One region of the Pseudoalteromonas sp. 10-33 genome, then DNA from elsewhere that is predicted to be linked to it. Evidence: riboswitches for the same ligand, from Rfam matches in the RefSeq annotation. Region 1 holds a riboswitch; the other holds the start of a gene.
The links. Region 1 has a riboswitch for lysine ahead of lysC (lysine-sensitive aspartokinase 3). Riboswitches for the same ligand answer to the same signal wherever they lie in the genome.

Region 1 (16,146 bases):
GATGTCACTGAGGCTATCGACATTAATACAAAAAACAATAAACCAACCAGTAACCCTATTTCCCCCATGGTATTAAATAGCTCAGGTAAAATGGCAAATATAAGCTGTCCTTCACCAATTAATTTACCGCCACTAAATACCTCAACGCCGTTATGTTGTGCAACATAAATAGCCGGAATAATAAGTAAGCCAGCTAAAAACGCAACGCCCGTGTCAAGTAATGCAACACTTGCAGTTAGCTTTGGTAAATTAGCATCAGGTTGTAAATACGAGCCGTAAATCATCATACAACCCACACCCAACGAGAGCGAAAAAAATGCTTGCCCCATAGCCGCTATAATTAAATTTGGATCGAGTATTTGGCTAAAATTAGGCATTAAATAGGCTGCAAAACCTTCGCTTGCACCATCCAAAGTGGCTATGTAAGCAATGAGCGCCACAAGTAACACCAATAGCATTGGCATGAGTCGGCGCGACCACGTTTCAATACCCGATTTAACCCCTTTTAAAATAATGCAGGCCGTTAAAATAAGCATTAATGGTGTAAACACAAAATTACGCGCAACTGAGTCACTGTGCAAAAATTCGCTCACACTGTGTAAACCAACAAACGTTGTCACAGGCTCAATTGCGTACGACAACATCCAGCCTGCCACAATTGAATAAAAGCTCAACATGACTAAAGCGCCCGCAAGACCAATATAGCCCGCAGCGGCACCTATTTTACGATTGCTATCTTGCCACGCGTCACCCAGTGCTTTTACCGGGTTTGCTTGTGCGTTATGCCCTAAATAAAGCTCAGTATACAGCGCTGGAAGCGCCAACAAAAAGATGACCAGAAAATAGACAAGTAAAAATGCACCACCGCCATGATTAGCAGCCTGTGTAGGAAACCCCCAAATATTACCCAAACCCACTGCCGCGCCAGCAGCGGCTAAAACAAAACCAAGTCGGCTTTGAAACCCATCACGCATTTGTGCCATACATCTACAAATCTGTTATTATTTTGATTGTTGTGAATTAAACCATATTTAATGCCAGCTGAGTAATAAAATTGTATTCAGCCTTTGTTTGTCGCGTTAACTGCTCACAATAACAACGACTTTTTTATTTATGGGCTCATATGACCGCACATTTTTTTAATAACGCCTTAACCATAACACCATCACATTTTGCCAGTTTGCCGAAAGGCAAAAATACCGTTTTGTTGTTCAACGCTAATACCCTTAGTTTGACTGATTACAACCTGGCGAGTTTACTTAGCGAATTTGAATTAAGCGTTATTAATCGCCGTAAAAATCCCACAGCTAAACAAGAGTATTTTGCAAGCCGATTACTTTTAAAAATGCTTGTGAAAACCGCCCACCCTGAATTTAAAAATGTGGCGCTAAACGCTATTACCACAAACTTTAACCCAACTACGGCTAAGTTAGAGCTACATATTAACGAATGCATTATTAATACGTGCATATCGCATTCTCATGGTTTTGTTGGGGTTGCTTTAAATTTGGAAAGCGAGGCGTTTGGTTTCGACCTTGAAAAAATAAGCTTAACGCGCCCGTTTGAAAAACTAGCCAAGCATTTTTACCACTCAGACGAAGTGACGTTAATTACGTCGCAACCTAATACGCAAAGCCAGGCCAACACCTTTTTTAGAATATGGACATTGAAAGAATCATTAACTAAAGCAACTAGCCGCCCTATTGCCAAATTACTTAGCCCCAATGTATTTACCGAGCTTGCATTAGCAAACCTTGCTTCAAATAGCCAAGTTGTTAGCACGCAAACAGAGGCATTTGATTTAACCTTAGTGCATAAAAAAAGCACCGACTGGCGGTGCTTTTTGTTAACCGATAAGTCGCTTACTAGTTAAGCCTCTAATAACCGGCTATGGATTGCCTGAACCACGTTGTCAGATTCACTCTGCTCAACTAAAAAGCATAAGTTGTGCTTACTTGCACCGTGACAAATTAATCGAATATTAAAGTCGCTTAATACCTGCATTAAGTTCATTTCGTGTTGGCGAAGTTGAATTTCTGAACCAATGAGCGCCACCAGCGTTAAGTTGTTCTCAACCGATACATGGCAAAATTCAGCAAGCTTATCTAAACAGGCTTGGTCGAGCTCTGGGCGTGATGCGTTAGGCGCGTTATCAAGCGTTATTGCCACACTGATCTCAGACGTGGTTACTAGATCAACCGATATATTAAACTCGCTTAAAATAGTAAATACACGGGCTAAAAAGCCGCTAGCCAGTAACATTTCAGGGCTTTTAAGGGTGAGCAAAATTTGATTTTTACGTTGCGTTACAGCGCGTATACCTGGTTGCTGCGATTTTTCACGCTCTATCCACGTACCACCGCGTTCAGGTTCGCGGCTTGAACCAACAAATACATTAATATGACTACGACTGGCAGGCAAAATAGTCGCTGGGTGCAATACCTTAGCCCCAAAGGTAGCCATTTCAGCGGCTTCATCAAAGCTCAAACGGGCAATAGGCGACGCCTTTACACATAAACGCGGGTCGGTGCTAAAAATCCCCACTACATCCGTCCAAATATGTACACTTTTAGCGTTTATTGCCTCTGCAAGTAAAGCGGCACTGTAGTCAGACCCACCACGGCCAAGAGTTGTTGTTTGGCCAAATTCGTCACTACCAACAAAACCTTGCGTTACAATAACTTGTTCATCTAGTAGTGGAATTAAATACTCTTTAGCAGCTTGTGCTGTTGCGCTTACATTAGGTGTTGCTTTTCCAAACTGGCTGTCTGTTTTAAGGACTTGGCGTACATCAAAACGATCGGCATTTAAGCCTTTTAAACGCAGCACTTGCGCAAATAAATACGACGATAAACGTTCACCAAAGCTCAACAGTTCATCGTGTTGTTGTGCAGTAGTCAGTTGTTGCTGAGCGAGTGCTTGAAAAGCTTTTAATGTTTCGTTAAAGCCTACGGCTAAATCGGCATCAAGTGATAATTCATCTAAAATGGCTTGTTGAATAGCAAGTACACCGTCAATATTTTCTTGGCGTTGTTCGCTAGTAATATCACTTTTACACAGTGCAACTAAGTGGTTAGTTACGCCGGCACTGGCGCTCACAGCAACAATACGAACACTTTTGTCGGCAACAATAATTTCGCTACAACGATTCATCGCATCAAAGTTAGCCACACTGGTTCCGCCAAATTTGGCAACGATGTAATCTGATTTAACGTCCGATACTGTTTGCGGCACTGATTGGGTAGTCATTTAGTCTCCTTTTGCGGTATCCAAACCGCGATAAAACAAGAAGAACTTGGCAAGTGAATGCTTGAAGGTAAATCCACTGCCAGAAGCTCTCCACCTAGATTGGTGACAGTTTTGAGGATTCAGCCCCATAAACCGAAAAACAACATCGACGTAACGTTGGTTTTCTCGGCGAGTACTTCCCTCTTTAATGGTTATGGGCGTTCGTCACCTACCATTAAATACCTAAGTATCGCACCTCTTCTGAATGTTGTATTAACCAATGGCTAATAAAACAAAACCCCACTTTTAAGCGGGGTTTGAAAGTTAACGTTTAGCCGTCTAGCTGTCAAGCGTTTTAATGCGGTTCGTTAAGCAAAACTTAAACAAATCCGCCCATGTAATACGCGCCCGCATAGCCAACGGTATAACTTACTAACAAATACAGCGACAAACGTAAGTAACTCATAAATGTTAGCTCTTTTACTTTACTCATGGCAATAATACCCGCAGCCGATCCAATAATAAGCATTGACCCGCCAACACCGGTTGCATAAGTAAACGACAACCAATCTTGCTGACTCATCACTATATTGGCTTTTAGTAAGGCAGCGGTAAGCGGCACGTTATCTACCCCAGCCGATAAAATACCCATTAAGTAGTTAGCGTACTGTGGAGCCATAACCGTATATAGATCGGTAAACTTACTTAGCATGCCTATCTCTTTTAATGCGCCTACCAATAATAAAACCCCGACGAAAAACAGTAAGGTGTCGTATTCTATGTCGCGTACGTAGTCGATAATATTTTTGTTTATGTCTTTTTTGCGCATTAAAAATTGCGCCACTAAAAACATAATTGATAAACCACATAAGAAAGTTAATAAAGGCGGTACACTGTAAATAACACTCAGCGCGAGTATGCTGATAACTGTAGATACAAAAATAACTGCAATGGTGATATCGGTTTTTTCTATGCGTTTTTTTCCTGACTTAGAAAATGTTACTTCCCCTTTCATACCAATACTTAACATTGCCGCTAACAACATAACACTGATAAATGCAGGTGCAATAAGCAGTAATAAGTTAGCAATGGTGACTTTTCCATCTAAAAATATCATTAAGGTGGTAACGTCACCGGTAATTAACGATACACCGCCGGAGTTAACACCAAATACAATGAGCGTGGCATATTTTATGAGTTTTTTAGGCGGCAGCTTTAACGACATAACCACAGCGAGCGATATTAACGTGGCTGTTACGTTGTCTGAAACCGACGAAAACAAAAAGGCAAATCCCCCAACCAAAAACATCAGCTTGCGTTCGCTAATACTTGTTGGCATCACTCTGTGCACAATATTTTCGATAAACCCCTTTGAGTTTAAATAAGCAACAAAGGTCATGGCGGCCATTAAAAACAACCACAGCGATGCTATCTCTAAAATATTTTCGTTAAGGAGTTCTTGTACTTGCTCTGGGCTTTGCCCATGCAGAGGGAAAATAAACAGGAGGATCCAGCAAAGCGTGCCAAAAAAAAGCGTGGTTTTAGCTTTATTTACATGGATGATATCTTCTATAACGATCAATAAGAATCCGATCGCTATCAGGGTTAGAATAATCGTGGAAACCATGGGTATTAAATAACCTTTGATATTGTTTTAAAGAACACACGTAAAGTCCCTCTCAACGTGCCTATTTTCGGCGCGAATGTTAGCACTGCGGCTATGCAAAAACTATTATTAAATAGTCTTAAAAACGAATACTATATACAGGCTAGATTAATTAGAATACGTAATAATGAGACGCTTCTAAATTCTCAATAATAAATTACTAGGATGTTGTAACGCCTTATGATCCCAGCTAAAAAGCGACTAAATACCCTTAGCGAACATTGGGGGGTTTTAGAGTTATTATTTAAACGTTTTAAAATGGCCGACTTTAGCCTAAAAGACGTGCAAAATGCCATAAAACAAAAACAGCCCACGTGGTCAAACGAGCGTATATACAAAGAAACCAATCGCTTGCTCAATCAAGATATTTTAATTCCACTCGCTAAATCGTCGCAGCTTGAAATTAACCGTGCCATTGCTGACTTTGCTACTTTTTTACTGCAAGAAGAGCACTTAGGTTTAGCGCAAGAAATTAGCGTACTAGTTGATGATTTAGCCCGCTTAGGTAATAAATTAGATAACGCAGGAAACGTTGAAGACTTTGACGATTTACGCCGCTACAGCCGCATTATGGATGATCGGGTACGTAAAATAATGAAGCTTTTTTCACACAACGAAAACGCCATATTAAATATAGTAGAGCACGCTAAATCCGACCATGGCGTGCAATCGCTGCAAAAACGCTACAAGGCAGTAATAGAGGCCTTTGACGAATACATAGAGCCCATGCTTGAAATGGTCGATATTAGGGGCGATTTTCATGCCTGCTTTACAATAATAGAGCAGCAAATCAGTAAACAAATAGAATACATTGAGCGCTCAGGTAAAGCATATGCCGACAAACGCATGCTAGAGCAATTACGAACTCGTATACTCGAAATGCACCTAATGGGCCGAGAAAGCTTACGTAAAAGCGCCGATATGCTCATGCCACTGCGCGAAGAGCTGCGCCGTAATAACTTAGTTACCCGTCAGGCAGCAAAAGTGCTCGGCCTTGTACGTAAAAATGGCGTAGACAACATGCTAAGTGCTGTACAGCCAAATTTTGTAAGCGACTCTCAGCGCTATTCGCTTGGCCAGCAGCGCCATATAGTTGCCTATATGGCAAGCTTGGTTGAATTTGAACACGAAGAGTACCAGCTCCCAGAGCAACAAGACGTGCCGGCTTTTATAACGCCTAACATACCTGACTACAACGATGTAAAAACAAGCTTTGCAAAACGCTTTAATAAAAAACGTAAAAAGCCTCAGCCATTGCTGCAATTTTTAGATGAAAGCTATCCCGAGCTAGACGCCGACGAAATGCTGTTTTTGTATCAAAAACTAATCAGCGATAGCGACATTAACATTAGTCAAAGCGATGAAAAAGCACGCGTAAAAATTGCCGGGCAGCACTTTTCACTTTATCCATTTAACTCTCAGGCACCAGATTTAGCAGTTCAGCCTAATACTAAGGCAGATAAGTAATTACCATGACACATATAAACCTAGACGAACTAACACACCTGCAAGCCATTAATAAAAAATTAACTGCGGGTTACCACATTTGTGAACAAGACAACGTAATGTGGCAAGAGCTTGACCAACACATTGAATCTTACAGCGCACTATTTACCGCATTAGGTCATGACCTAAAACACGATAGCCGTGGCTTTTACTATTTTGCCAGCGACGAAAGTACTCCAAACATGGGTAAAATATCCCGTGCTGTTGCGCTCACTATTTACATTTTAATTGAACACTACGCAAACACGGGTAAAGACCCAATGCGCGCCCTGTTTGATGAAGTAAACGATTTAGAACTGATGCAAACACTAGTGCAAATTAATAAGCACTTGTTTGATCAGCTTGAGATATTTTCGGGCTCAGATTTACGAAAAGACGTATACCTGCGCATGGTGCGCTTAGGTTTGGCCCGTGAAGTAGAAGGCGGCTTTATGCTACAAGCGCCTATTCACCGCTACATTGATGCATTAATGGAAGTAAACGAAGAAACCTACATTACGGAGGACGAGGAATGAAAAACTTATACGGACTGAGTAAACTCGCCCTACTTAATACCGCAGGCTATGCAAAGTGTGTGATCCCGCTTGATAAAAGCAGCTCTATTTGTGCGCCAAACAATACCGGTAAAAGCTCGGTTATTAACGCCCTGCAATTTCCGCTTATCAACGATTTACGCCTTACCGAATGGGACGGGCACGATTTAGATGAAACCCGTAAGTTTTATTTTTCATCGGATCAGTCGTACATTTTACTAGAAGCTAACCTCCCTCATGGCTCGGTTGTTATTGGTGTAGCTGGACTTGGTAAAATAGCCGGTTACGCACATCAGTACTTTTGTTATCAGGGCAAGCTTGATTTAGCGCAGTACACGCAAGGTAATACTATAATTAAGTTTACCAAGCTGTTTAATCATTTAAAGTCGATTAATTACAACCCTATAGAGCTAAAAGCACAAGAGCTAAACGCCCTACTTACCGGCGGCGCAACCCCGTTTGACAGCGACATTAATTTAAAAATGATCCCGCTTAATAACGTGCAAGACTCAGCTATTTATAAAGAAATTTTTAGGCGTATTCTTAACTTACACAAATTAGGCGCAAGCGATGTTAAACGCTTTATGCTGCGTGTGTTTGAACGCCATATGTCTAACTCTAAGGTCGATTTTTACGAAGTATGGCGTCGCTCGTTTGATAAAGTAAACCGCGCTAAACGTGAATTAAAAGCCCTTGAATCAATGCAAGAGCCAATAAGCGCACTTGAATCAATGCTTGAAAATCAGACCGTACTTAAAGGTAAGTTAGCAGCCTACGCACCTAAAATTGATCAAGCATTGATAGACTTTGATACCTATCAAGAAGATCAATTAAATGAACTCGGTATTGCACTTGAAGACATAGAACACGAAAAACACGAGTTTGAACAAAAGCAAAGCCTATACGTGCAGCAATCGCGCGATATAGAACGCAAACAAACTCAAATTGAGCAATGGTTTTTAGATTACAGCGCCCTTAAAAGCGAGTTTGAGCTGGTAAATAAAGCCACGCTTAAAACCAGCCTTGGCCAACTTAAGCACGATTACGAGTCGCTTTCGCACTCTATAACCAGCGCTCAAGGCCAAAGCCTGCATACCCTTGATTACCGCATTAGCGAAACGCAAAAACAAATCAAAAGTTTAAAACTGCAGCTTAAAAACCTTGAGTTTAATTTGTTTACCCGTATGCGCGAAGACCTATCACTTAAAGAAGTAGAAGAAATATCGCGCATTTTAAACCCCGATCTTCTCTCGTTTTCAACCACCAGTAATGGCGATATAACCATTGACGATGAAGACGCCTTTGGGGAGTTTTTATCGCTATTAAGTGAAAACGTTAAAGGCGGTGTGCTTACGCTTCCAGGCGCAAGTATTAAACTTAAAAAGCTCTCGCCTGTGCAAATGCAGAGCGGCGAAAACAAGGAGCAATTAACGGCGCAGTTAAGTGCACTTGAACACTCATTAAAAGAGTTTAAACAACAGCGCGAAGTAGCCGCTAATGTAGCCGACAAACAAAAAGAAAAAGACGCACTATACGATGAGCTAATGAGCCTTGAGAGCGCGCTTAAACGCTTGGAGCAATTTGAGGTAATGCAACAGTCGGTAGAAGCGCAGGCCATGCTAAAAGAGCAATTATTAGCAGAGCGCGAACAAGTTGACGACTACCTGCAAGACATTCAAAAAAATAGTGGCTCAATTGCAGACAGACGCTCGTTAATTAAATCAAAGCATGAGCAAATTAATCGCCAAACCGAACGCCTACGCCAAGTTAAAAGTGAGCGAATTGATCACACCCTCGATTTATACAGCGGTAAAGTAACCCCGTACATGATTGATTTAACAGTCGACTTTGATAATTTAAGCGACCTAGTACATCACTTTAATAAAGACTGCCAAGAGCTGCGCAATTTTGACATAAACGTGCGTAATACCTATTTGCATGTATATAACGCGGGCATTACTAAGTTCGATAACGAAAACGACGAATTTACTAAATACCAAAAACTAATTAGCGCATTTCACAACCTTGATAACGAACGCGATGCCGTTGAGCGCCAAGGACGCGTAGCGCTTACCGAAGTGGCCGCTACTATAAAAGGCCTGCGCGAAGATTTAGATCGCCTTCGCCGCGAGATGAATAGCTTTAATAAAGGCATTAGCCAGCACCGCATTTCAAACCTGCAAGCGTTTAAAATTAACGTAATACCGCGCAAAATGCTGGTTGATAGTATTGATACCATAATCAGCACGTCGCATCAGTTTGAGCAAGGCGACACCCTTGATTTACTAAGCCAAGAACCCTACAGCGAAAGCGCGGTAAACGAAGCGAAAGATCACTTAATAAAACTTGCATCAGACAAAGCAGGCCTCACCTTAACCGATTTGTTCGACATTCGTTTTGAAGTGGTAAACCGCGCAGGTGAAACTGAACACTTTGAAAAAATAGACTCAGCTGGTTCAAACGGAACACGTATAACCATTAAGTTATTATGTGGCATGTTGTTTATTCGTTACTTATTAAGCGATCAAGAACAAAATCTTTACCGTATACCCATTTACATAGATGAAGCGGCCGATATCGACCCGCAAAACCAAAAAGCAATTATAGAAACCGCATTAAGCTTTGGCTTTGTGCCTATATTTGCCTCGGTTAAGCCACAAATAAGTTGTGACTACATTGTGCCGATTCGTTCAGTAAAAGATGGCGCACAAAACTGGGTAGATGAAAAAGATTGGATAGAAGTAGAACATTAACTTTTTTGAATGACGAATTAACATTAATTAGTCATTCATATTCATCAAACTAAACTAATTTTTAGGACCTTTTAATAATACACATTTAAATGATGTGTGTTATTTTAAGGTAACGCATTTTATTGGAGCAAACGTAATGAAAAATATACTTATTGTTGCAGCACTAGCACTACTTAGCGCTTGTACTCAAACCCCAGATTGGGATTACGATAAATCAGCTAACTTTAGTAATTTTAAAACATTTGCTTGGGTAGAAAACGCGAGTTTAACTAAAGACACCAACAACTACCAAATTAACGGTTTAATGGAAAAACGCGTGCGTACTGCGGTAAATAATGAGCTTACAAACACCCTTGGTATGACATTAGTAGATCCAACCCAAGCTGACGTACTAGTTAACTATCATGCGTCGGTAGATAAAGAATTAGAAGTAGATACATTTAATACTGGTTACAGTAACCGTTGGGGTTACTGGGGTACTGGTTTTCAACGAGACACAACTGCGCGTGAATACGAAGTGGGTACATTGGTTATCGATATTGTAGACAGTGCATCCAATCAATTAATTTGGCGTGGTGCTAAAGAAGGCCGTTTAAAGAAAAAACAATCGCCAGAGCAACGCGAAGCGTCAATTAAAAAAACAGTCGCAAATATTTTAAGCAACTTCCCGCCGCAAAAGCAGCAGTAATTTTCAGGTTAGTTTTTAAAGAGCTCACAGTATGTGAGCTTTTTTGTTAACAAAGGACTCATACCTTGGCATTTTTAAAGTACTTTACAGTCACTCTACTCGCTTTTTTTGCTACGCTCCCCGCACATGCGGAAAATTTAAAATTAACTCCGGGTTTGTGGCAAGGCATTTACAAAAATAATTTTGAATACAATGTACTGGAAATAAAAGAAAACGGAGAACACCGTTTAATCATTGCAAATATCGCCAGTGCATTTCATAGAAATAAATCAATTGCGTTTAATAATAACGATATTAAATGCAGTCGCCTTAATTGCACTATTACACTTATTAGCCCTAATAAAGAACATCTGCAATTTACATTAATTTTAAGCCGTTTTTTAGATAATTCATTTGAGGTATTAGAAATTTATTCTAATGCAGAAGATAATTTTGTCATGTCAAAAACTTACCGGTTGGAAAAACAAGAACGGCAATCTACCGTTCATACATTTATAGATAAATACCGCTCTAAAATAGATAAGTTAGCAACATTAGAAAAGTCAGGCTTATATGGTTTTTGGATAGGATTATTAAATTTAGACGGCAATCAGGAACTCGCAAGTATTGAATTTCATCCCAATAAAGAGTCATATTTCAATTATTTTATAAGTGATGGCATAGTCAGTACCACGTTTATGCCACAAGATATTAAAGAAAAAGACAACGTACTGGAAATCACGACCAGCAATCCACTCTTCGCAAATAAACTAATTATTCATAAAGACAACCGAGAACTCAAAGGCTATATGTATTCAAACCACAAAGGTACAACACTTCAAACTGGCTCATTTAAATTGTATCGCTTTGAAAGGCCTGAGTGACCTATAATCCAAGTATAATTCTATGAGAATTTATACTTATGCAATAACTCAAGCGGTATATGGCAATAATCATCGGGGTGATTAGTTAAGCGGTCTTGATGCTCTGGATCGCTTGGCACATAATTGGTTAACTGCTCTACCTCTACTACAATTTTTTCGGCATCGCTGCGCTTATTTATATAATTGCTTGCTGCGTCTAGATGATTTTGGTTTTTGCTGTAAATGCCTGTACGGTATTTAGGGCCTTCATCTACCCCTTGCTTATTAACACTGTAAGGGTCAATAATTTCAAAAAAATAGTCAAACAGTTGATTGAGTGAAACACTTGAGTCAAACGTTACCTTTACACACTCGGCATACCCATCGTATTCTCCTTGCGTGGTATTACTTGCGCCGTTAGCACGCCCTGCTTGTGTTGTTATAACGCCCGGTAAATGCTTCATAAACTCTTGCACGCCCCATAAGCAGCCGCCGGCAAAATAAAGTGTATTGTGTTGCTGAACTGTCATTGTTTATCTAACTCAATAAAGTTAATTAAAAATACATGTGTATTGTAACGCGTTAATTATACAAATGATTATCAAATGCAGATTTTTATAATTACTGTACAATAGCGCACAAAATCGCACTGACTAAATTAAGCTAGCCCACCCGCTTTATGATAGTTTTTATAAGTGCCCTAACACATTATGAGATACACCATGAATCGCACTGAGCATTTTATATTTTCTGCACTGCTGTGCAGCGTTACACCTTTTACTTATGCGCAAGCTACAAGCAACAGTGAAACAGCAATAGAACAAATTACTGTTGAGGCATCGGCCACGGCAAATAAATTACCCGTTGGGACCTTTGACTCCCCCGTCTCTAATTTAGAATACGACCCTCGTGTTGATTTACAATCACGAAATATGGCAGAAGCCCAAGCTGATGTAACAATTCGTGGTGGTATTTTCGAAAACACAGGGTTTAGAGTCGGTAGTGCTACCCTACTAGACCCTCAAACAGGTCATTACGTTGCTGAGCTCCCAATTGCACCGCAAATGCTAACTGGACCTTATATTTTAACCGGAGCCGACAATGCCTTAAACGGCATGAACAGCTCGGTGGGTTCGATTTCGTTTGGTTTTAAACCTATCACAACTGGCGGCAATGTATCTGTTGGTACAGGTACAAACGACTTTAACTTACACAGTATTTACGCAGGAATAAGCACAGAAATTGATGATGCTAAAAATTGGCAACTGGGCTTTGAGGGCGAATATTCTCATTCACAAAGTGACGGTTCAATAGAAAACGGCGATCACGATTTTAACCGTGCCTCTACGCGCATACAGTTAATAGGTGCGGATTCGCAAACCGATATAATGTATGGCTCACAAGACAAGTTTTTTGGCTGGCCAAACATGTACACACCATTTGGCGTAAACGAAACAGAAGAACTAGAAACCCGCTTACTCATGCTTAACCACCAGCAAAATTACGCAGACAATAGCCATTTTGAAGTATCTGCCTATTACAGAAAACACAACGACCATTATGTATTTTCTCGTGAGAATCCAAGCGCCTTTCAAGCCTTTCATGAAACTAAAGTAAAATCGATTGCAATATCAGGAAGCCATGCACAAAACACCGCGTTTGCAGTAAATTATTCAGCGCAGTACATTGAAGACGAAATAGAGTCGACCACCCTTGAAAATAATTTCACTTCTCGCACTTATTACAAACTGAGCGTATTACCTGAGTATAAAATCGACCTTAAACAAAATCAGTTATTAACTCTTCGCCTAGGTGCGGCTTTTGACGACACAAACCGAGATGACTCTGAGTTATCGCTCATTGGCGATATTTCACTAAACACTCAAAACAGTGACGGCTCTGAACAAACACTTTACGTATCCTACGCGCAAGCAAGTCAAGTTGCTGGCTATACCGCGATTGGTGGCAGTGAGCAAGGCGGGTTATTTAGAAGTAATTACAATCTTGAGCGCGAAACGACTAAAAACATAGAGCTTGGTTATTTAATGCAAGATCAAACCTGGCAGCTTAATTCAGCAGTTTTTTACCGAGAGGATAACAACCTAACCGATTGGACTTTTAGTTTTGACTCTAGCTCTGCCCGCTTTGCTAATCCTGTTGACATAGACGCCACCGGCGTTGAGTTTTTTGCGACTAAGTACTTTGATACAACCGAGCTCATTGCAAGCTACACTTACTTAAATAAGTCAGAAAACTATGGTGATGCAGATATCGACGCCAGTTTTTACGCGTTAAACTTTCCAGATCACCGTGTGACCTTAGGTGCAATTTGGACACCAAACGACCTAATAGAAATGAGGATTGATAACGAGTGGCGTAAACAGCACGAAAACGCACTACGCAATGGTAAAGACACCGCGTTATTTACGCAATTGTCGCTAAAAGTTACGCCAACCGTAATCAATAATTTATTTATTACGTTAGCTGCAGACAATGTATGGGATGAATCGTTTGAAGAAATACCCGGCACACCTGGTCGCGGCGAGCAATATACCTTAAGTGCAACGTATAGTTGGTAGACATTAAATTCAGCGTTTACAAACTTAATGTATATTTTGGTTTGTAAACGCTGTGCTTATTTATATAAAAACGTCTTTTAGGCAAAATATTGCACAAATAGAAAAAGAGCAGTAAATGAGATAAACGTAAATCAGCCAATGCTTTTAATTAATCTGCACTAGCTCATATCTTATCTTACAGTTTAATGGAATAGATTTAGACTTCATCTGACAGACAGCCATGAGCGAGAAGCAGTCAATCAAAAGCTTTGATATCTGAAGTCAAGGTTTGATCCTCTGCTTTTCAGCCAAAAAGTGCACTGACATTGGTACTCAACGATGACTGAGGCGAAAGCCATTGGCCTTAATTCATATGAGTGACTGGTGCATATTCACACCAATCGACGCCATTACTAGATATATCCATATTTAAAGTGAGTTCAAAAAGTAAGAACATTTGGTTTTTTAAATGAAAGACCAAGTAAACACAGATGTCTGCTTGACAGGAACTTTCTAATGGGTGAGCCTCGTTTGCTCTGTTCGCTGGAATTACCTCTACAGCTCAAACTGAACAATATGTCAGACACAGCTAACAATAAGTTTAGCAATCTGCTAATCTAGGAACATTAAACATCTACCTGATTTCTATTTACAACTATCCCAATGCTGTTTATTTCCTTGCCAATGCAATATCTTCATGCCATCGGAACATTCCAAGGGGCTTTATTAGCAGCAATGCTTTTGTTTAGTGCTGGCGTTAACAATGCTGGGCGCATAATGGGCGTTTGGTGTCTTTTTCAAGCATTTTATTTTTGCAGCCCTTTGATTGTAGTGCATGCTGATGATACTTTTTTTGCCAATTTAATTGGATGGGGCTACTTTGTTCCCGCCAGTTTTGGTGCATTTTTATATTTATATTTTCGGTCATCGATAATTAAAAAGTCATTCCATATAAAGGATTGTATTCATGCTACGCCGTTATTACTTTGTCTTCTCTTAAATATAGATTTTTTATTTTCCACCCCTGCTGAAAAAATCAACATCGCCAATAACGCCTTACATAAAGAAAACATTCTACTGCTGACTCAGATTATTATGTTCTTACAGGCATTTTTTTATTTAGCATTGAGTGTCAAACTGATAACCAAAAGTGGACGCCATGCACGTGACACGCTTTCCAACTTTAATCCCAAAATATTTACTTGGTTATGGATAGTATTGAGTTTGTACGCAGGGATGTTCTTGACAGAAACTGTCAGCATAATAATCGGCGCAAGTTATTCTTTGGGTATTGTAAGTGATCTCATAGCCTTTACATTGATATACAGCGTTTCGATGGCCCAATGGCGTAAGCCAAACTTATTTGCGATTGATAACTTGAGTGAAACTTCAACGAAAGTTCTCAACTCGACAAAAAAACCACAATACTTTGACTCTCAAACTAAAACCAAATTATTAGAAAACATCGTTCAGTATATGGAAGATGAGCAACCTTATTTAGAAAGTGAACTTACCTTAGACGCACTAGCAAGGTATACCAACCTTAGTAGCCATCACTTATCTGAAATCCTCAATCAACAAGCAAATAAGAACTTCTATCAATTTGTCAACGAATACAGAATAAAAACAGTCTGTTCTCAAATTTTTTCTAATCCCAACGAGAGACTTTTTGATCTAGCTCTATCTGCTGGGTTTTCCTCAAAAAGTACCTTTAATGCCGTTTTCAAGCAATTCAAAGGAATGACCCCAAGCCAGTATAGGAAACAGCTGAAACTCGATAGCGAATGAGTGCGAATCGACCGAATCGCACATCCAACTCGTCCAAATCGGACGATTTTTCTCTTTGACTCCTCTTTAATGCAGCTTCTAATCGCCGTGGATAACAATATTCATCAGACGATTTAATTAGTGGAAAATAGAATTAAGGACAAAAATTGAAGACTATAATTTTAACTTTTTTTATTGCGTTTGTAATTGGCTGCACTAGCCTGAATGAACCAAAGTCAATTACAAAAAACACAAAAACGCAAGAATGGAATACTCATACTAACCTGCCTTCATCTGGCAAGGTAGTGAGCATTAAGGCATTAAAAAGCAACCTGACTGAGCTAAGTCAACGCCTTGATACGATCCACCCAGACCCGGGCTTTACTATGGATGTATCTGAAGTTAAATCGCAGATAGAGTCCTTGTCAGAAGGTATAACTTCACCCATGACACATTATGAAGCATGGAAATACTTCTCTCAGCTGAATCCTTACTTTAAAGATGGACACATGCTAATTGCTTCGCCACAGCTTGATGATCAATTTAAGAACCACATTCAGAACGGTGGTCGGCTATTTCCATTTGACGTAATGATAGATGCATCC
Region 2 (16,146 bases), on a different contig from region 1:
CGTAGAAATATCGATATCTACTTTTAATTGATCTGTTAGTTTCCAATCAGCATTAAAGCCAAAAGATTGAATTTTAACGTTGCGGTCTAAACCTTGTTGAACAAAGTCAGTTGCACCTGAGCCCCCACCATTTGGATCGTCAAACGCATTGTGTGACCAATAAGTCACTGTTTCTGTTGATGGATCTACCTGAAAATCACGGAAGTTACCTGGAGTAAACCAGTTTGCATAGTTACTTACTTGAGACTCAACTTCAAATTTTGAATAAATACCGTCAAACGTTAAAGTTAGATCATCGCTAGCAGCGTATTGAAATACCAGTGTACCACTTGTGCGCGTGCGGTCTTCAACGTTTGAAGTTAAATCTAAATTACGTGGTACCCATACATTAAATGCTTCTTTACCTGTACCTGCAGCAGCATCAAAGTCATTTGTTTGGATACGATCGACACGGTAAAAGCCACGTGTATCAGCTTGGTTAATTTGTGCATCACGCTTTTGTACTGATAAAGAGGCTAGTACGCCTAATTTATCTTCCATAAAAGTGTCACTTATGAGACCTGAAAATGCAGGGGTTGTGCTTTCAGATAAGCTGTCGTAAGTTGCTTTTACATTACCCACAGCTTTGAAACCGTCCAAGTCAAAAGGTTTAGCTGTATTTAAATTAATGTATGAACCAATACCACCTTCTTGATTAGCAGCATTTGATGTTTTGTAGATATCTGCACCTGAAATTAGCTCTGAAGCAAGTGTGTCGAAGCTAAACTCACGGCCAGCTCTTTCCGACGCCATTTGACGGCCATTAACAGTAACCAAGTTAAACTGAGGGCCAAAACCACGCACTGATATAAGCTGACCTTCACCACCGCTACGGTCAATAGCAACACCCGTAATACGTTGTAGTGACTCTGCTACGTTTTGATCAGGAAATTTACCAATATCTTCCGCCGAAATACCATCAGAAACGATGAGCGCTTCTTTCTTATCAGAAAAAGAACGCTTAAGGCTACTTATTAAGCCACGAACTTCAATGACTTCGATATCTTTTTCTGCTGTAGTCTCTTCAGCCCCTTGAGCTGCAACATGCCCGCTTGCCAGTACACCAGCGATGGCTAAACTGAGCGCGGTTTTCTTGTTGAACGATAAATTATTGTTAATTATCATTTTTTAAAAACTCCTGATTGTGTGTAGTTATTTTGTCGTTGTGTTGGTTGAATAGTTTCAAAACTATCTCAAATACTATTTATATTATAAATACTTTAAAACAAGAAAAAGTGCAACCTTTTTCTTAATATTAGGCATCATTTTGTTACTATGGATTTTCTTTCTGTTTTCTTTTTTTTAACATAAAACCCAACATTAAAGTGTTGAGTTTAATTACGAAAATGCATAAATAATAACCTGACTGTATTCTTCATCAGGCAATAAGCTAGCTTTTGGATAATTTTCGCGATTGGGCGCATCAGGCCAATTCTGTGCTTCAAGACACAGTGCTTGGCGTGGCTTGAAAGGGTCACTAACAAAATTAGCTGTGTATAATTGCATACCCGGCTGAGTACTTAAGAGCGTTAAACTAATGCCGGTTTGCTGTGACATTAATGTAGCCATTATATGAAGACGGTTATCATTTTCGAATACATAGCAGTGATCTAACCCATTGGCCGCACCTAATTGTGTATCACTTTGCGACAATGCATCTTTTACTAATTTTGGCTTAATAAAATCAAAGCAGCTATTTGCAACGGGAGCAGGTTCACCTAATGGAATGCTGTGCTCGTTAATGGGTAAGTAGTGGGTTGCATTTACCTGCAGTAAATGGTTGGCAATGGTGTCGCTGCCCTCAAGATTAAAATAACAATGGTTGGTAAAGTTAACGAGAGTTTCTTTGTTACACGTTGCTTTAAACTTAAGTGAAAGTTGCCCATTTTCTGCAGTGATGGTTTGCCATACTTTTAATTGGCCCGGAAATCCCTGCTCGCCATCCTCTGAGCAATAATAAAGTTCAACTTCACTATCTGTTTGCTGAATCACTTGCCACTGCGCTTTATTAAAGCCCTTCACACCACCATGCAGACTATTTGGCCCATTATTTTTATCGAGTTGGTAATCTGTTCCGGCTAAAGTAAAACGCCCTTCTGCAATGCGGTTTGCATACCGGCCCACTGTTGCACCTAAATAAAATGGGTTTTGAAGATAATAGTGCGGATCGTCGACGCTGAGCGTCATTTCTTGGTTTTTAAATTTAATGCTTTTGATTATTGCGCCAAATGGCAATATTTCGGCAGTTAAATGCTTAGCGTCACTAAGCTGTATAACCTGCATTGGTTCATCAATGGTTGTCATCGTCACGCACATTCCCCAAAAGTTACCTAAATAACTATATTAGTTAGATAAGGCAGCTATATATATTATAAATAGTATATAACTCATATTGGTAACTCAATTAAAAAACGTTAAATTTTTTAATAAAATTTACAATTGCGTTATTTATTTAACGTTAATACTGACTACCTTTCAGCTATTGGCTCTCAATTATTTATAATGAGCTAAGTTGAAATGTGCGTAACCCCGCAATATCGGTTTGTAAATTAAGCCATATGCTGCTCAAGTGCTGCTTTTTCTTCAGTGCTCAATGCGCGCTTAACTTTTTCAGTAAAGTCGTACCTGACCATAACGACCTTGCCAATTGCGCAGCATTTATTATGCTGAAATGCCTCTTGCTTAAGTACAAAAGAGCTAGTGCCTATGTGTTCTACAGAGGTTTTAATCGTGATCTCGTGGCCATAGAATAACTCCCCTACAAACGACACCTCTATTTTGGCAATAATTAGCTTCCAATCATGTGGGTTTAAGTCTGGCGTAAAAAATTTAAAAATAGGTACGCGTGCGGCTTCAAACCACACGGGTAGTACGGTATTGTTGATGTGTCCGAGTGCATCTGTTTCGCTAAAGCGCGGTATCACTTTTTCAGTAAACATATTAATCCAAAAATAATTATACAAAGGTAAACCATGACGGACTTTATTCGCGTTTATGAAAACGCATTGAGCGATGATTTTTGTGAAAATTTTATTAATACGTTCACGCAAAGCCCGCATGTAAAACAAGGGGTTACATCAGGCGGTGTTGATTTAAAGAAAAAAGACAGCCACGACCTGCACCTAAATAGTCACCCCGAATATGCAGAGCAATTAAAACACATACAACAAACGACTGCACAACATGTTTTTAACTATATTGAAGAACATATTTTTATGATGATTGGCGCCTTTGGCTTAAAGGTTTATCATCCAAAAACGGGGGAGGTCATTGATTTAACTCAAGAGAACTTTGAAGAAGTAGGCAAACCACAGCTCCCTGTCCTTGTGCAGCAAATATTTAGATTAGGCAACATTCAAGCGCAGAAATACGAGGTAAATAAAGGGGGGTACCCATACTGGCACAGCGAAGTGTATCCGCAGTTACAACACAATGAAGCACTGCATCGTGTATTATTGTTTATGTTTTACTTAAACGATGTAGAAGAAGGTGGAGAAACGGAGTTTTATTATCAAAACCGTAAAATAGCTCCTAAAAAAGGCGCTATGGTAATAGCGCCTGGTTACTTTACGCATACACATAGAGGCAATAAGCCAGTATCAAACGATAAGTATATTTTAACCTCGTGGGTGCTATTTAACCGTGCAGAGCAAATATATGGTGCGCCTAATAGCTAAACCAATAAAAAAGCCATAAGTAACACTTATGGCTTTTTTATATATTTAATAGACGAACTCTTTAACCAAGTAGCTCGTCAAACATATCAAACAGCTTATCAAGCTCTTCGACTGTGTTGTAGTGCATACAACCAATACGTACTACACCGCCTTTATCAAGCACGTTTAACTGCTTACACAAACCTTGCGCGTAAAAATGTCCATCCCACACACATATATGCTGTTTGCCTAAAAACTCTGAAACGGCGCGAGGCTCAAGCCCTTCAAATGTTAAAGCAAACGTAGGGGTACGTTCGTTTAAGCGATCAAAGTCATCAATACCGTACAATTTTATACGAGGGTAGTTAACCAAACGCGTTAAAAAATGCTCACTAAGCGCCATCTCATGCTGTTTGGTTTTAGCAAACGCCACGCTTAGCTTTTCGCGGCGCGTATGGCCATCATCAAGCTCGCTTATTGCAGCAATGTAATCAACAGCAGCAACAAAGCCTGCCATTGCTTCAAAGCTTTGGGTACCGGTTTCCCAGCGTCCCGGCGCTTCATCTTTAGCGGGTTCGACTTTATAAGGTGTAAAACCTTCTAAGTGCTCAGTTTTACCAAAAACCATACCTAAGTGCGGGCCAAAAAACTTATATGCCGAGCAGGCTAAAAAGTCACAATTAAGTGCCTGTACGTCAATAAGCTCATGCGGCGCATAATGCACAGCATCAACATACACAAGAGCGCCTACAGCATGAGCAAGCTCTATAATACGTTTAATGTCGTTAATTGAGCCTGTGGTATTTGAGGCATAGGTAACAGCCACCAACTTAGTCTTGCTGTTTAATAAGCTTTCAAACTGCGTCATATCTAGGCTGCAATCGGCTTCATTAATCAAGGCAGTATTAACCTTAACGCCTTTATCTTCTGCGGCTTGCTGCCATGACGATACATTTGAGAAGTGATCGGCGTTAGTCACGATAATCTCATCACTTGCCTGCCAATTTCGCGAAATAGCACGGCTAAAACTAAAGGTAAGGCTGGTCATGTTAGGGCCAAACACTATATTTTGAGCGCTTGGCGCATTGAGTAAATCTGCTGCAGCTTGGCGGGCATTTGCCATTAACTCAACGGTTTTGTCACTTGAAAAAAACGCACCGCCCAGGTTTGAGTTGTAGTGCCCTAAATAAGCAGACATAGCATTAAGCACTGACTGAGGCACTTGAGAGCCACCTGGGCCGTCTAAAAATATTGGCGATTTACCATCAACGGTTTGTATTAGTGCAGGAAACTGCTCACGTAATTGCGCTATGTTCATGAGCATTCCTTAAGAGGTAAGTACAAAACAATCCAGATAACCTGGCTTGCTGGCATCAATTTTATTCATTGGTGTGGCGTTGTGCCACACTTGACGGTCGTTTATAAGCGCAAACATTCCGTCTTTAATTTCCATTTTAAAACATGGCTCGGCTTGTTTGTTTTCATATACAAGTAGCTCGCCACCTTCAAGGTTTTCATGCGAAACACCGCATACACATACGTGGTCAAAGCCATCTTGGTGAACGCCTTCAGGCGCTGCTGGTGTATCGCTATCAATTGCAAGCATTCTAAATTGATGTATTTCAATATCGCGCTGTTCATCAATACCTGTAATAGCACAAAATTCGCTAACAATACTTTTCATGCCATCTGATTCAAGTAAGCTTTGCTCTAAATTTTCGTAAGTACGCTCAACGTTGCCTTGAAACGTATTAATTGAATCGTCTTGGACAAATGCTTTGGCAGCTTGCAATTTTAGCTCACCATTTTGAAATTTAATTACTGAATAACGACGCTTACGAAATTCACCATCTGCATAAGGATTTGCAGGTAGGTTGTCAAAAGAAGGCTTAACCAAATCAATATTTGCTTGGTTAATAAAACGAAGTTGCAGTAAATTCTGGTTGTTTAATGCAGTCATGAAATCTCGCCTAAAATAATGAGAATATTGGGAGGGATTTTAATGCATATAGCGAGGAATTATTGCTTTATTATCTAACTAAAAAGCAAATAATACTTAAATTTAATTCAATATAAAATTATTAAAGCATGAATAATCTAAATTAACTTTAAACAATAAAAAACCCGCCGAAGCGGGTTTTTTATTCAAACTCTATAAATTAAACAGCTTGCTGAATAATTACATTGTCTGCTTTTTTAGTGTACTGAGGCATACGGTGGAAGTTCAAGTAACGGTAAGTATCTGCTGCTGTTGCATTGATTTTCGCTGCATATTCTTGGTACTCAGCTGGAGTAGGTAATTTACCTAAAATTGCCGCTACTGCTGCAAGCTCTGCTGATGCTAAGAATACGTTTGCGCCTGTACCTAAACGGTTAGGGAAGTTACGTGTTGAGGTAGAAACAACCGTTGCTTTATCTGCAACACGTGCTTGGTTACCCATACACAGAGAACAACCTGGAGTTTCGATACGTGCACCAACACGACCAAAGATACCGTAGTAACCTTCGTCAGTAAGCTGATCTTTATCCATCTTCGTTGGTGGAGCAACCCAAAGTTGTGTTGGGATACGACCGGTGAAACCATCTAGTAATTTACCAGCAGCACGGAAGTGACCAATGTTAGTCATGCAAGAGCCGATGAATACTTCATCGATTTTCTCGCCTGTAACGTCAGATAGTAAACGCGCATCATCTGGGTCATTTGGAGCACAAAGTACTGGCTCTTTAATGTCAGCTAGGTCAATTTCAAGTACGTGCTTGTATTCTGCATCCGCGTCAGCTTCCATAAGTTCTGGGTTAGCTAACCAATCTTGCATTGCAGTAATACGACGCTCGATTGTACGAACATCGCCGTAACCTTCAGAGATCATCCACTTAAGCATAACAATGTTAGACTCAAGGTATTCGCTGATAGACTCTTTAGAAAGCTTAACAGTACAACCTGCTGCTGAACGCTCTGCTGATGCATCTGATAACTCAAACGCTTGCTCAACAGTTAAGTGCTCAACACCTTCAATTTCTAGCACACGACCAGAAAATTCGTTGATTTTACCCTTCTTCTCAACCGTTAATAGCCCTTCTTTGATACCGTAGTAAGGGATTGCATGTACAAGGTCACGTAACGTGATACCTGGTTGCATTTCACCTTTAAAGCGAACCAAAATAGATTCAGGCATATCAAGAGGCATAACACCAGTTGCGGCTGCGAATGCAACTGCACCTGAACCTGCTGGGAACGAAATACCTAATGGGAAACGCGTATGTGAATCACCACCAGTACCTACAGTATCTGGTAATAACATACGGTTTAACCAAGAGTGAATTACACCGTCACCTGGGCGAAGTGAAACACCGCCACGGTTCATGATGAAATCAGGAAGCGTATGGTGAGTGTTTACGTCAATTGGTTTAGGGTAAGCAGAAGTATGACAGAATGACTGCATCGTTAAATCTGCAGAGAAGCCTAAACATGCTAAGTCTTTAAGCTCATCACGTGTCATAGGACCTGTAGTATCTTGCGAACCTACAGTAGTCATTTTAGGCTCACAGTATTGGCCTGGGCGAATACCAGCAACATTACATGCTTTACCCACCATTTTTTGTGCTAGTGTAAAGCCCTTGTCTGACTCTTCAGTCACTGCTGGTACTTTAAATACATCAGTAGCACCTAAACCTAAAGATGTACGTGCTTTGTCTGTTAAACCACGACCAATGATAAGTGGAATACGACCACCAGCACGAACTTCATCAAGGATTACGTCTGATTTAAGTTCAAAAGTAGAGATCACATCATCTGTACCATGGCGTTTAACAACACCCTCGTATGGGTAGATGTCGATTTGGTCGCCCATGTTGAACTCATCAACATTTAATTCGATTGGTAATGCGCCAGAATCTTCCATTGTGTTAAAGAAGATAGGTGCAATTTTATTACCTAAACATACACCACCAACACGTTTGTTTGGTACAAATGGGATATCATCACCCATAAACCAAAGCACAGAGTTAGTTGCAGATTTACGAGAAGAACCAGTACCTACAACGTCACCTACATAAGCAAGTGGTAAGCCTTTAGTTTTTAATTCTTCAAGCTGAACGATAGGACCGACTTCACCTGCTTTGTCTGGGTTTATTCCATCACGCTCATTTTTTAGCATCGCCAAAGCATGAAGTGGGATATCAGGACGTGACCATGCATCCGGTGCTGGTGATAAGTCATCAGTATTTGTTTCACCCGTTACTTTAAATACAGTAACAGAGATTTTTTCAGCTACTGCAGGCTTATTTGTAAACCATTCAGCCGCAGCCCAAGATTCGATAATTTGCTTAGCAAACGCATTACCCGCTTTAGCTTTTTCTTCTACGTCGTAGAAAGCATCAAACATAAGTAGTGTATTTGAAAGGCCTTTTACTACGATCGGCGCTAATGACTCGTCATCAAGTAGGTCAATCATTGGCGCGATGTTGTATCCGCCTAACATTGTTCCTAATAGTTCAGCTGCTTTTTCTTTAGAGATTAGAGAAGTACTTACTTCACCTTTAGCAACAGCGGCTAAAAAGCCTGCTTTGATATATGCAGCATCATCCACACCTGGTGGTACACGATTAACTAATAAATCTAGAATGAATTCTTCTTCACCTGCCGGTGGATTTTTTATTAATTCAATAAGATCAGCAGTTTGCTGAGCATCTAATGGCGCTGGTACGATACCTAACGCGGCACGTTCTTCTACGTGTTTACGATATTCTTGTAGCACAATATTGCCCTCTTGGTGACGTGAAAGTATTCGGTAGCGCTTCATGCGCACTTGTTACCCAATACTTATAGTATTCTAACGCGTAATTATAAAGCTTTTATAGATAGATGAAAATCCATCCAGTTACACAACTGATTATACCGGCTATAAATAACATGAATAGTGGTTGCGGTAAATTCTATTTCCATGAATACTTGTTAAGTAATAATCATTACGATTTAAATGGCAACCATAAAAAAACCCAGCATAAGCTGGGTTTCTATCATCAAAATAATCTATTAACGTAAAACTTTTACCGTTTTGATTGTTTTGATGTGCGCTTCAACACGGCGGTTTTCTGCGTGTGCAGCTGCTGTGTTAGCCTCATTTTTAAGGCGCTCTTCACCTAAACCTACCGTAGTGATACGGTCAGACGCAATACCATCGTCCATTAACTGCTTAGCTACAGCGTCAGCGCGTTTTTTTGATAACCACTTGTTGTAAGATGCTTTGCCTACTGCTGAAGTATGACCTTCTAAAAGCACTGTTGTTTCTGGGTAATCTTTTAAGAACGATGCAATTTTATCGATGTCGTCTAAGTAACGCTGTGATACAGCTGAATTGTTATTAGGGAAAGTCACTAATAAACTTACAGTTACTTCTTTATCTTCGTATAAAGTACAACCAGTACCATCAACAGCGTCTGTCATTGGTGTATTAGCACACTTATCGTCAACATCTAGAATGTTGTCGTTATCGCTATCAACAGGTGCTACTTGCACTTCAACAACTTCTGGCGCAGGCTGCACTGGCTCAGCAGGCATAGTGTTTTGACCAAAGAAATAGTTAATACCTAATTTAGCGCCAACATCTGTGTAACCTTTATCAATACCTTGGTATACAGCAGTTTCAACGTTAGCAAATAAGTTATCTGTAATGAAATGTCTGTAACCAACACCTGCGTTTAAGAACGTGTTGTCATCAACTACGTCCATTGATTTAATACCAACTAAACCGTAAAAAGGGCCGCCATCTAAATGGTAAAGCGCGTCAATACCAAAACGGCTTCCATCAATATTGTTACGGTTACCAGCAGCTTTATCGAATGCATTGAAATCAAGATCTGCATACTCTAAACGAGCACTCCAAAAATCACTGAAACGGTAACCCGCTTCAAGACCAAAACCAGTCGACTCATTTACGTCTAGACCAGCTTGTGCGCTCATATTTTCCCAAGACGCATCGTAGTAGTCGCCAAATGCGCCAATATAGAAACCTTCTTGCTTGTCAGCAGCAAATGAAGATACGCTAGTTGCAGCTAACGCAATTGCAATAGTTAGTGATTTTAATTTCATTGTTTTCTTCCCATTTTAACAACTAATAAATTGTGGCTAATTAAGTACTAGCTCACTAAGTTTTATACAGACTAACTTAACTTTTGTTAATCAATACTTAACGAAAAATAAAGTTTATAATTTTTTTCAATGCGATATAACGATATCCAACAAGTCAGTTTAGGCGAAATTTAAAACTTTACCTAGCTAGAAACCAACTAGTTGATTATATAAATCGATAATCTGCAGAAGACACAAAGACAACTCAATTAATTGTTCTTGCTCACAATGAAACTAACTTATCTTTATACATTTAGATAGTAACACCAGAATTTGCTTTGCTCAATCAATGAACATCTCTGTTCTATAATATCGTTATTTATAATCATTAACTTATCTATTTTTACAACACTTAAGTACCACAAAAGGTTTTGTAGTTAGTATCATTTAAATGCACCTTTTGAAATTCGGTCATATCATCGCTGAATAAGTACGGATTATTAGCCACTTTGATAAAACGACTCATCAGCTTGCTTGAACCAAGCTCATTATACTCAGCTAATATTGTTTCAATTATATGATTTCGCGGAATGATACATGGGTTCGCTGCTCGCATGATTTCGTAGCTTTCGTTGCTTATTCGTCTTTGCCACTTGTTCGCCCACTCAGTTAATTCTTCGGGAAGAGTTGCGTTGCCATTCACAAACTCCGTTAATGCATCAAAAGTATTGGTGTAATCAAGATGGTGCTCTTGCAATAATGTTAACAGCTCAGAAACAAGCTCCTTATCGCCCTCTTTCACGCCAACCAAGCCTAATTTTTTACCCCACATTGCTGTAAACTCAGTATTAAATTTTTCTGAAAAACGATGTATGAGAGGAGTCAGTAATGACACCGCTTTTTCTTCGTCATCACTAATTAGCGGTATAAGGCTTTCAGCTAAACGTGCACAATTCCAACTCGCCATATTTGGCTGATTACCAAAAGCATAACGCCCTTGTTTATCTATAGAACTAAATACGGTGTCAAAGTCAAAATTATCCATCATCGCACATGGGCCATAATCTATGGTCTCACCGCTTACTAGCGTGTTGTCGGTATTCATAACACCATGGATAAATCCTACGCGCATCCAATTAATTATTAAGCTTACCTGGTTATTAGTCACTGATGCTAAAAAAGCTAGATACCGTTCTGGGCCTTCACTCTTTATTTCAGGGTAATGGCGTTCAATAGCTAAATCCGCTAGTTTTTTTAAACCTTCAATATCACCTTGTGTTGCCAAATATTGAAACGAGCCAACCCGAATATGACTACTTGCTATGCGAGTAACAACAGCACCGGGCTGAGGCTGGCTGCGGTAAACAGTTTCGCCTGTACCTACAACAGCTAAACAGCGAGTGGTTGGAATACCTAATGCGTGCATAGCTTCACTCATTACGTATTCACGTACTGCAGGGCCTAGTGCACATTTTCCATCGCCACCTCTAGAATACGGGGTAACGCCTGAGCCTTTTAATTGAATATCCCATAGCTGATTTTTATCGTCATTTACAGCGCCAAGCAAATGCGCGCGCCCGTCACCTAAGCGCGGCGAAAAGTGTCCAAACTGATGCCCAGAATAACCCAGTGCCACTGCCTTTACAGATTGCGGCTCATTGCCTGCAAAATTGCTAGCACGCAGCTGCGGCTCAACATCTAGATTAAATTGCTTAGCTAACGATGCGTTCCACAATAGCAACTGCGGAGCAGCAACACTCGATGGTTGATCCTCTATTGCAAAGTTATCTGCTATATCTGTGTATCTAGGCACTAATTTCATTATCAATCCTCTGCCTTTTGGCGTATGCCAACCCGGTTATCACCAACGCTATAGGCCACAATTAAACTAAGTTCTTGTAGGCTTAAACCACTTTGCTTTTGCATTTCGTTAAAAAATGCCTGCGCTGCAGTGAGTGATTTTTTAGTTTGGAGCCCGCCATCAATTATTTTATGCGCTCTTAGGTAACTTTCTACATCGCGCGAAAGTAAAAATGTATCTTTACCAAACGCTCTTAAAGCATAGGGGCCTGTATTGCCGCCCAACCGAGCACCGTGTTTTTTTAAATGCGCCCACAAACCAATAATATTATCTGTTGGCCACTGGGCAATAAACTTACTAAAGCTGCCATGTTCCTGTGCTATTTCGTGGATCATGTAAGCATTTTCAGGAATCGTTTTCACTTTTTTATAATTACGAATAATGCGCTCATCGGTTGCCTTTTGCTCTAGCATATCGGGCGGCATCATTAATAATTTATCAACACTAAACTCCCAAAAAACCTCTCTAAAGCCTGGCCATTTACTGTTTATTACCGACCAATAAAAGCCACTTTGAAAAACTTTTCGGGTAAATTCTTCAAGCCAATCGTCGTCACTTAACGTGCTTAACGCTTTTTTAGATAAAGGTTTTGCGAGTAATAACTTAAGCATTTTTTCAGAGCCTTTTCGCTCTACCGCTCGCTTATAAATATCGCTAAATTTTTCCATCTGATTAATGCCTTACTTCTTCTTTGAGTCTAGTGTACGAGAAAAGCAGCCAATACGTAACCACCGCTATTTTCGATGAGCTAATCTATATTTAGCAGCTTGACACCTAGATGGCTAAAATGTTTTAATCGCCGCAATTACCCTATTTAAATTGTATTTGTTTTTACTTTTAAGCGAATACAAAGGGCTAGAAGAGGTGCGTTATTCAGGTAGCGTATGTTAGGAGCGCAAACTCCAGTGAGCATACGTGAGGGGAATACCGCCGAGAGGTAAACGCTTTTGCGAAGCAATTACTTCGGGCGACTAGGTTGAATCCTAGCGACTGTCACCAAGAGCTGTTTTTTAGCAGCTTATTAGTTTGGTGGAGAGCTTCTGGTCTTAAATAATAAGGCCGTGCGCCCTATTATTTTAAGCCCATTCGCTCTTCGAATACTGTTCGAACGACGTTAATGCGGCTCACATCATAAAGCCCCTTTAATATCTCGAACACCTTATAGGTTCGTAAGAGATGATCAACAACTTCAATTTAGACGACTACGCACTGTGGACAGCGCTTGTAACGCCGTTTGATCAACAAGGTAATGTTGACTACGACACGCTCACAAAACTTGTTAGCGAACAAGAAGCGGCACACAACGGTATTTTACTGCTCGGTAGTACAGGTGAAGGCTTAGCGCTTACACTTAAAGAACAGCAAGGCATTGTTGAGCACGTGTGCCAATTAAAACCCAGTGTACCGCTTATGGTTGCTGTAGGCGGTAGTAATTTAGCCCAACAAAAAGAATGGGTTAGCTACTGTAACCAATTACCTATTCACAGCTACTTATTAGGCTCGCCTCTTTATGCAAAACCAGGGGCTGTAGGTCAAACACATTGGTACGAAAGCTTATTAAACGAAAGCGCACATCCGTGTATGTTATACAACGTACCTGGGCGTAGCGGTGTAAGTATTCCGGTGCAAACCATCGAAAATTTACAGGCGCACCCAAAGCTGTGGGCGTTAAAAGAAGCCAGTGGCAACATCACCCAGTTTGAAGCATACCGACAAGCCGCGCCTAATTTAGCGCTATACAGTGGCGACGATGCACTTATGCCCTATTTCGCGCAAGCTGGGGCAAAAGGCTTAGTATCGGTTGCGGCAAACGCATGGCCAAAACAAACGCACGAGTTTGTAAAACGCAGCCTAAGTGGCCAATACCCCAATTTATTTGCTCAGTGGACTCGCGCTATTAATAGCCTTTTTGCTGTAGCAAACCCTATTCCCGTTAAAGTGTTAATGCACCAACAAGGCCGCTTAAGTAGCCCGTTGCTGCGCCCACCTTTAACACATCTTGAGTTAACGCAAACCGATTGCATTACCACTGCAAACGACACCATTTTATCTTGGCATTAAATACAGGTTTTATAATGAGCTGGTTAGAACTACTAAATAATTTAGAATCGGGCGCAGTACGCGCAGCATCACAAAACGAAAGCGGCCAATGGGAAGCTAACGTAGAAGTAAAACAAGGCATTTTAGAAGCCTTTAAAAATGGCACTAACACTGAGTTTGCAGGTGGTTTTGTAGATAAACACAACCTTGCACCGCAAGAGTTTAGTACTGACGATGGCGTGCGTATGGTACCAGGTGGTTCAAGCGTTCGTCGTGGTGCATACTTAGCTAAAGGCACTATTATTATGCCACCAGCGTACGTAAACATTGGCGCATACATCGACGAAGGCACTATGGTTGATAGCCACGCATTAGTAGGCTCGTGTGCACAAGTAGGTAAAAACGTACATTTGAGCGCAGCTGTTCAACTTGGCGGTGTACTTGAGCCAATTGGTGCAAGCCCAGTTGTGGTTGAGGACGATGCGTTTATTGGCGCAGGTTGTGTCATTGTTGAAGGCGTAGTGGTTAAAAAAGGCGCGGTACTTGCACCAGGCGTGCGCTTATCTGCAACCATTCCGGTGTACGACTGCGTTAATGAGCGTCAGCTAGATAAAGGCGAGCCAATCCCAGAATACGCAATTGTAATACCTGGCTCTCGCCCGGCGTCTAACGAATGGGCACGAGAGCAAGGCTTAAGCATGTCGTGTGCGTTAATTGTTAAATACCGCGACGAACAAAGCGATGCATCATTATTGCTAGAAGAGGTTTTACGATAATGAGCTTTTTGAGCACGCCAATCAAAACCGCTGTTAATACGCTTACACAGCAACTTGATACACCTTTTTTTGTTTACGACCTAGATAAACTAAACGCACACCTTACGCGCTTAGTTGCGCAAACCGATGTAAAACTTTGGTATGCAGTAAAAGCGAACCCGCTTTCTAAGATTATTCAAAGCTTAGATAGCGCAAGCTTTAACTTTGACGTAGCAAGTAAAGGTGAACTTGAACAAGTCCTTGCACAAGGTATTAGTTCGCAGCGCGTGCTCAACACAGGGCCTGCAAAGAGCCCTAAACAAATTAAACACTTTATTGAGCGCGGTGTGCGCATATTTGTTGCCGAAAGCCTCAATCAAGTACGTTGGTTAAACCAACAAGCGCAGCTGCAAAATACGCAGCTGCAAGTTTTATTGCGTGTGCAACTACGCTGGCCTGAAGGTAAAAAAAACCCACTAGGCGGCGACAGCCTTACACCATTTGGTTTAGGCTGCGATGAATGGCAAGCACTAAATACCGCCGATTACCCAGGCCTTAGCTTTGATGGCCTGCATATTTTTCAATGGGGCAACATGCTTAGCACGCAAAAGCTAAGCGAGCTGTGGTCGCAAATGATTGCACCGCTGACCACCTTGGCTAATAACTTAAATATAAACCTTAAAATTTTAGATTTAGGCGGCGGTTTAGGTATTCCTTACACCCCAAACGAAGCAACACTTGAGTGGGATGGCCTTATAGCCGCGCTTGCTAAAATTAAAAAAGAGGCGGGTGTAGACGAGTTATGGATGGAGCTTGGTCGTTACGCTGTAGGCGAATGCGGTCATTACGCCAACCCCATCGTTGAGAGCAAACAAAACTATGGTCAGCAGCAAGTTATTTTAAGCGGTGGTATTAACCACTTATTGCGCCCAGCTGTTACAAGCCAAGATTTTCCTGCTGCGTTACTGCGAGAATCAACAGCGCCAAAACAAGCAATGAGCTTATATGGCCCATTATGCACAGCACTTGATTGTTTAGGCGAGCATAACTTACCAAGCGATTTAAACGAGCAAGACTGGCTGGTATTTAGCCAATGTGGCGCCTATGGTTTTACCGAAAGCATGCCGTATTTTTTATGCCATGAGCTGGCAGCAGAATACGTTTTACAAAATGGTGAGCTTACCTGCGTACGCCAAGCAGAAGATGCCAGCCACTATTTAAGGTAATAAACATGAGCATAACGACACCAATCAGCCAAGAAAACATTGTAGTAGGGGAAGTGGCAAACGGCTTACCTCTCACTATTCCTGTGTATCGCTTAAAAGGCGATGGCAGCGGGCCAAGCATTTATATTCAAGCCAACATGCATGGCGCTGAAGTACAAGGTAACGCGGTTATTTTTCAGCTACTAGAGCAATTAAAACAGCTCAATTTAAAAGGCGACATTACCTTAGTACCTTATGCTAACCCTATTGGCTGTAATCAAAAGTCAGGGGAATTTACCCTTGGCCGATTCGACCCAATTACTGGCACTAACTGGAACCGCATGTATCACTACAATAGTGATTTAGTCACCCAGTTTGCCAAAGATCATAGCCAGTACGACGATGCAGCTTTAAAAAGTAACTTTAAACAAGCCTTGCTTGATGAAATAGATACTAAACTCAACGGCCCCGCGTATTTGCTCAATACAGGTAAACGCATTGCGCTTAACCTGCAAAAGCT

Region 2: it holds a riboswitch for lysine, as region 1 does, so the genes downstream of both, dapA (4-hydroxy-tetrahydrodipicolinate synthase) here and lysC (lysine-sensitive aspartokinase 3) in region 1, are expected to answer to the same signal.

The regions. Positions count from the first base shown of each region.
Region 1 is NZ_LOFI01000012.1:105,793-121,938, reverse strand. It holds gene ATS76_RS08385 (sodium-dependent transporter) at 1-983, opposite strand, end outside; gene ATS76_RS08380 (4'-phosphopantetheinyl transferase family protein) at 1,124-1,873, shown strand; gene lysC (lysine-sensitive aspartokinase 3) at 1,870-3,249, opposite strand; lysine riboswitch at 3,325-3,497, opposite strand; gene nhaD (sodium:proton antiporter NhaD) at 3,608-4,855, opposite strand; gene ATS76_RS08365 (hypothetical protein) at 5,075-6,361, shown strand; gene ATS76_RS08360 (condensin complex protein MksE) at 6,367-6,915, shown strand; gene ATS76_RS08355 (hypothetical protein) at 6,912-9,686, shown strand; gene ATS76_RS08350 (DUF4136 domain-containing protein) at 9,823-10,374, shown strand; gene ATS76_RS08345 (hypothetical protein) at 10,440-11,237, shown strand; gene ATS76_RS08340 (peptide-methionine (S)-S-oxide reductase) at 11,258-11,746, opposite strand; gene ATS76_RS08335 (TonB-dependent receptor plug domain-containing protein) at 11,939-13,795, shown strand; gene ATS76_RS08330 (helix-turn-helix domain-containing protein) at 14,438-15,562, shown strand; gene ATS76_RS08325 (S41 family peptidase) at 15,709-16,146, shown strand, end outside.
Region 2 is NZ_LOFI01000004.1:63,651-79,796, forward strand. It holds gene ATS76_RS04985 (TonB-dependent receptor) at 1-1,164, opposite strand, end outside; gene ATS76_RS04990 (aldose epimerase family protein) at 1,378-2,343, opposite strand; gene ATS76_RS04995 (acyl-CoA thioesterase) at 2,589-2,978, opposite strand; gene ATS76_RS05000 (2OG-Fe(II) oxygenase) at 3,012-3,716, shown strand; gene ATS76_RS05005 (cysteine desulfurase-like protein) at 3,778-5,013, opposite strand; gene ATS76_RS05010 (2OG-Fe dioxygenase family protein) at 5,023-5,655, opposite strand; gene acnB (bifunctional aconitate hydratase 2/2-methylisocitrate dehydratase) at 5,855-8,452, opposite strand; gene ATS76_RS05020 (OmpA family protein) at 8,731-9,786, opposite strand; gene ATS76_RS05025 (protein adenylyltransferase SelO) at 10,178-11,587, opposite strand; gene ATS76_RS05030 (DNA-3-methyladenine glycosylase I) at 11,590-12,294, opposite strand; lysine riboswitch at 12,478-12,674, shown strand; gene dapA (4-hydroxy-tetrahydrodipicolinate synthase) at 12,803-13,687, shown strand; gene ATS76_RS05040 (2,3,4,5-tetrahydropyridine-2,6-dicarboxylate N-succinyltransferase) at 13,702-14,442, shown strand; gene ATS76_RS05045 (PLP-dependent decarboxylase) at 14,442-15,647, shown strand; gene ATS76_RS05050 (succinylglutamate desuccinylase/aspartoacylase family protein) at 15,653-16,146, shown strand, end outside.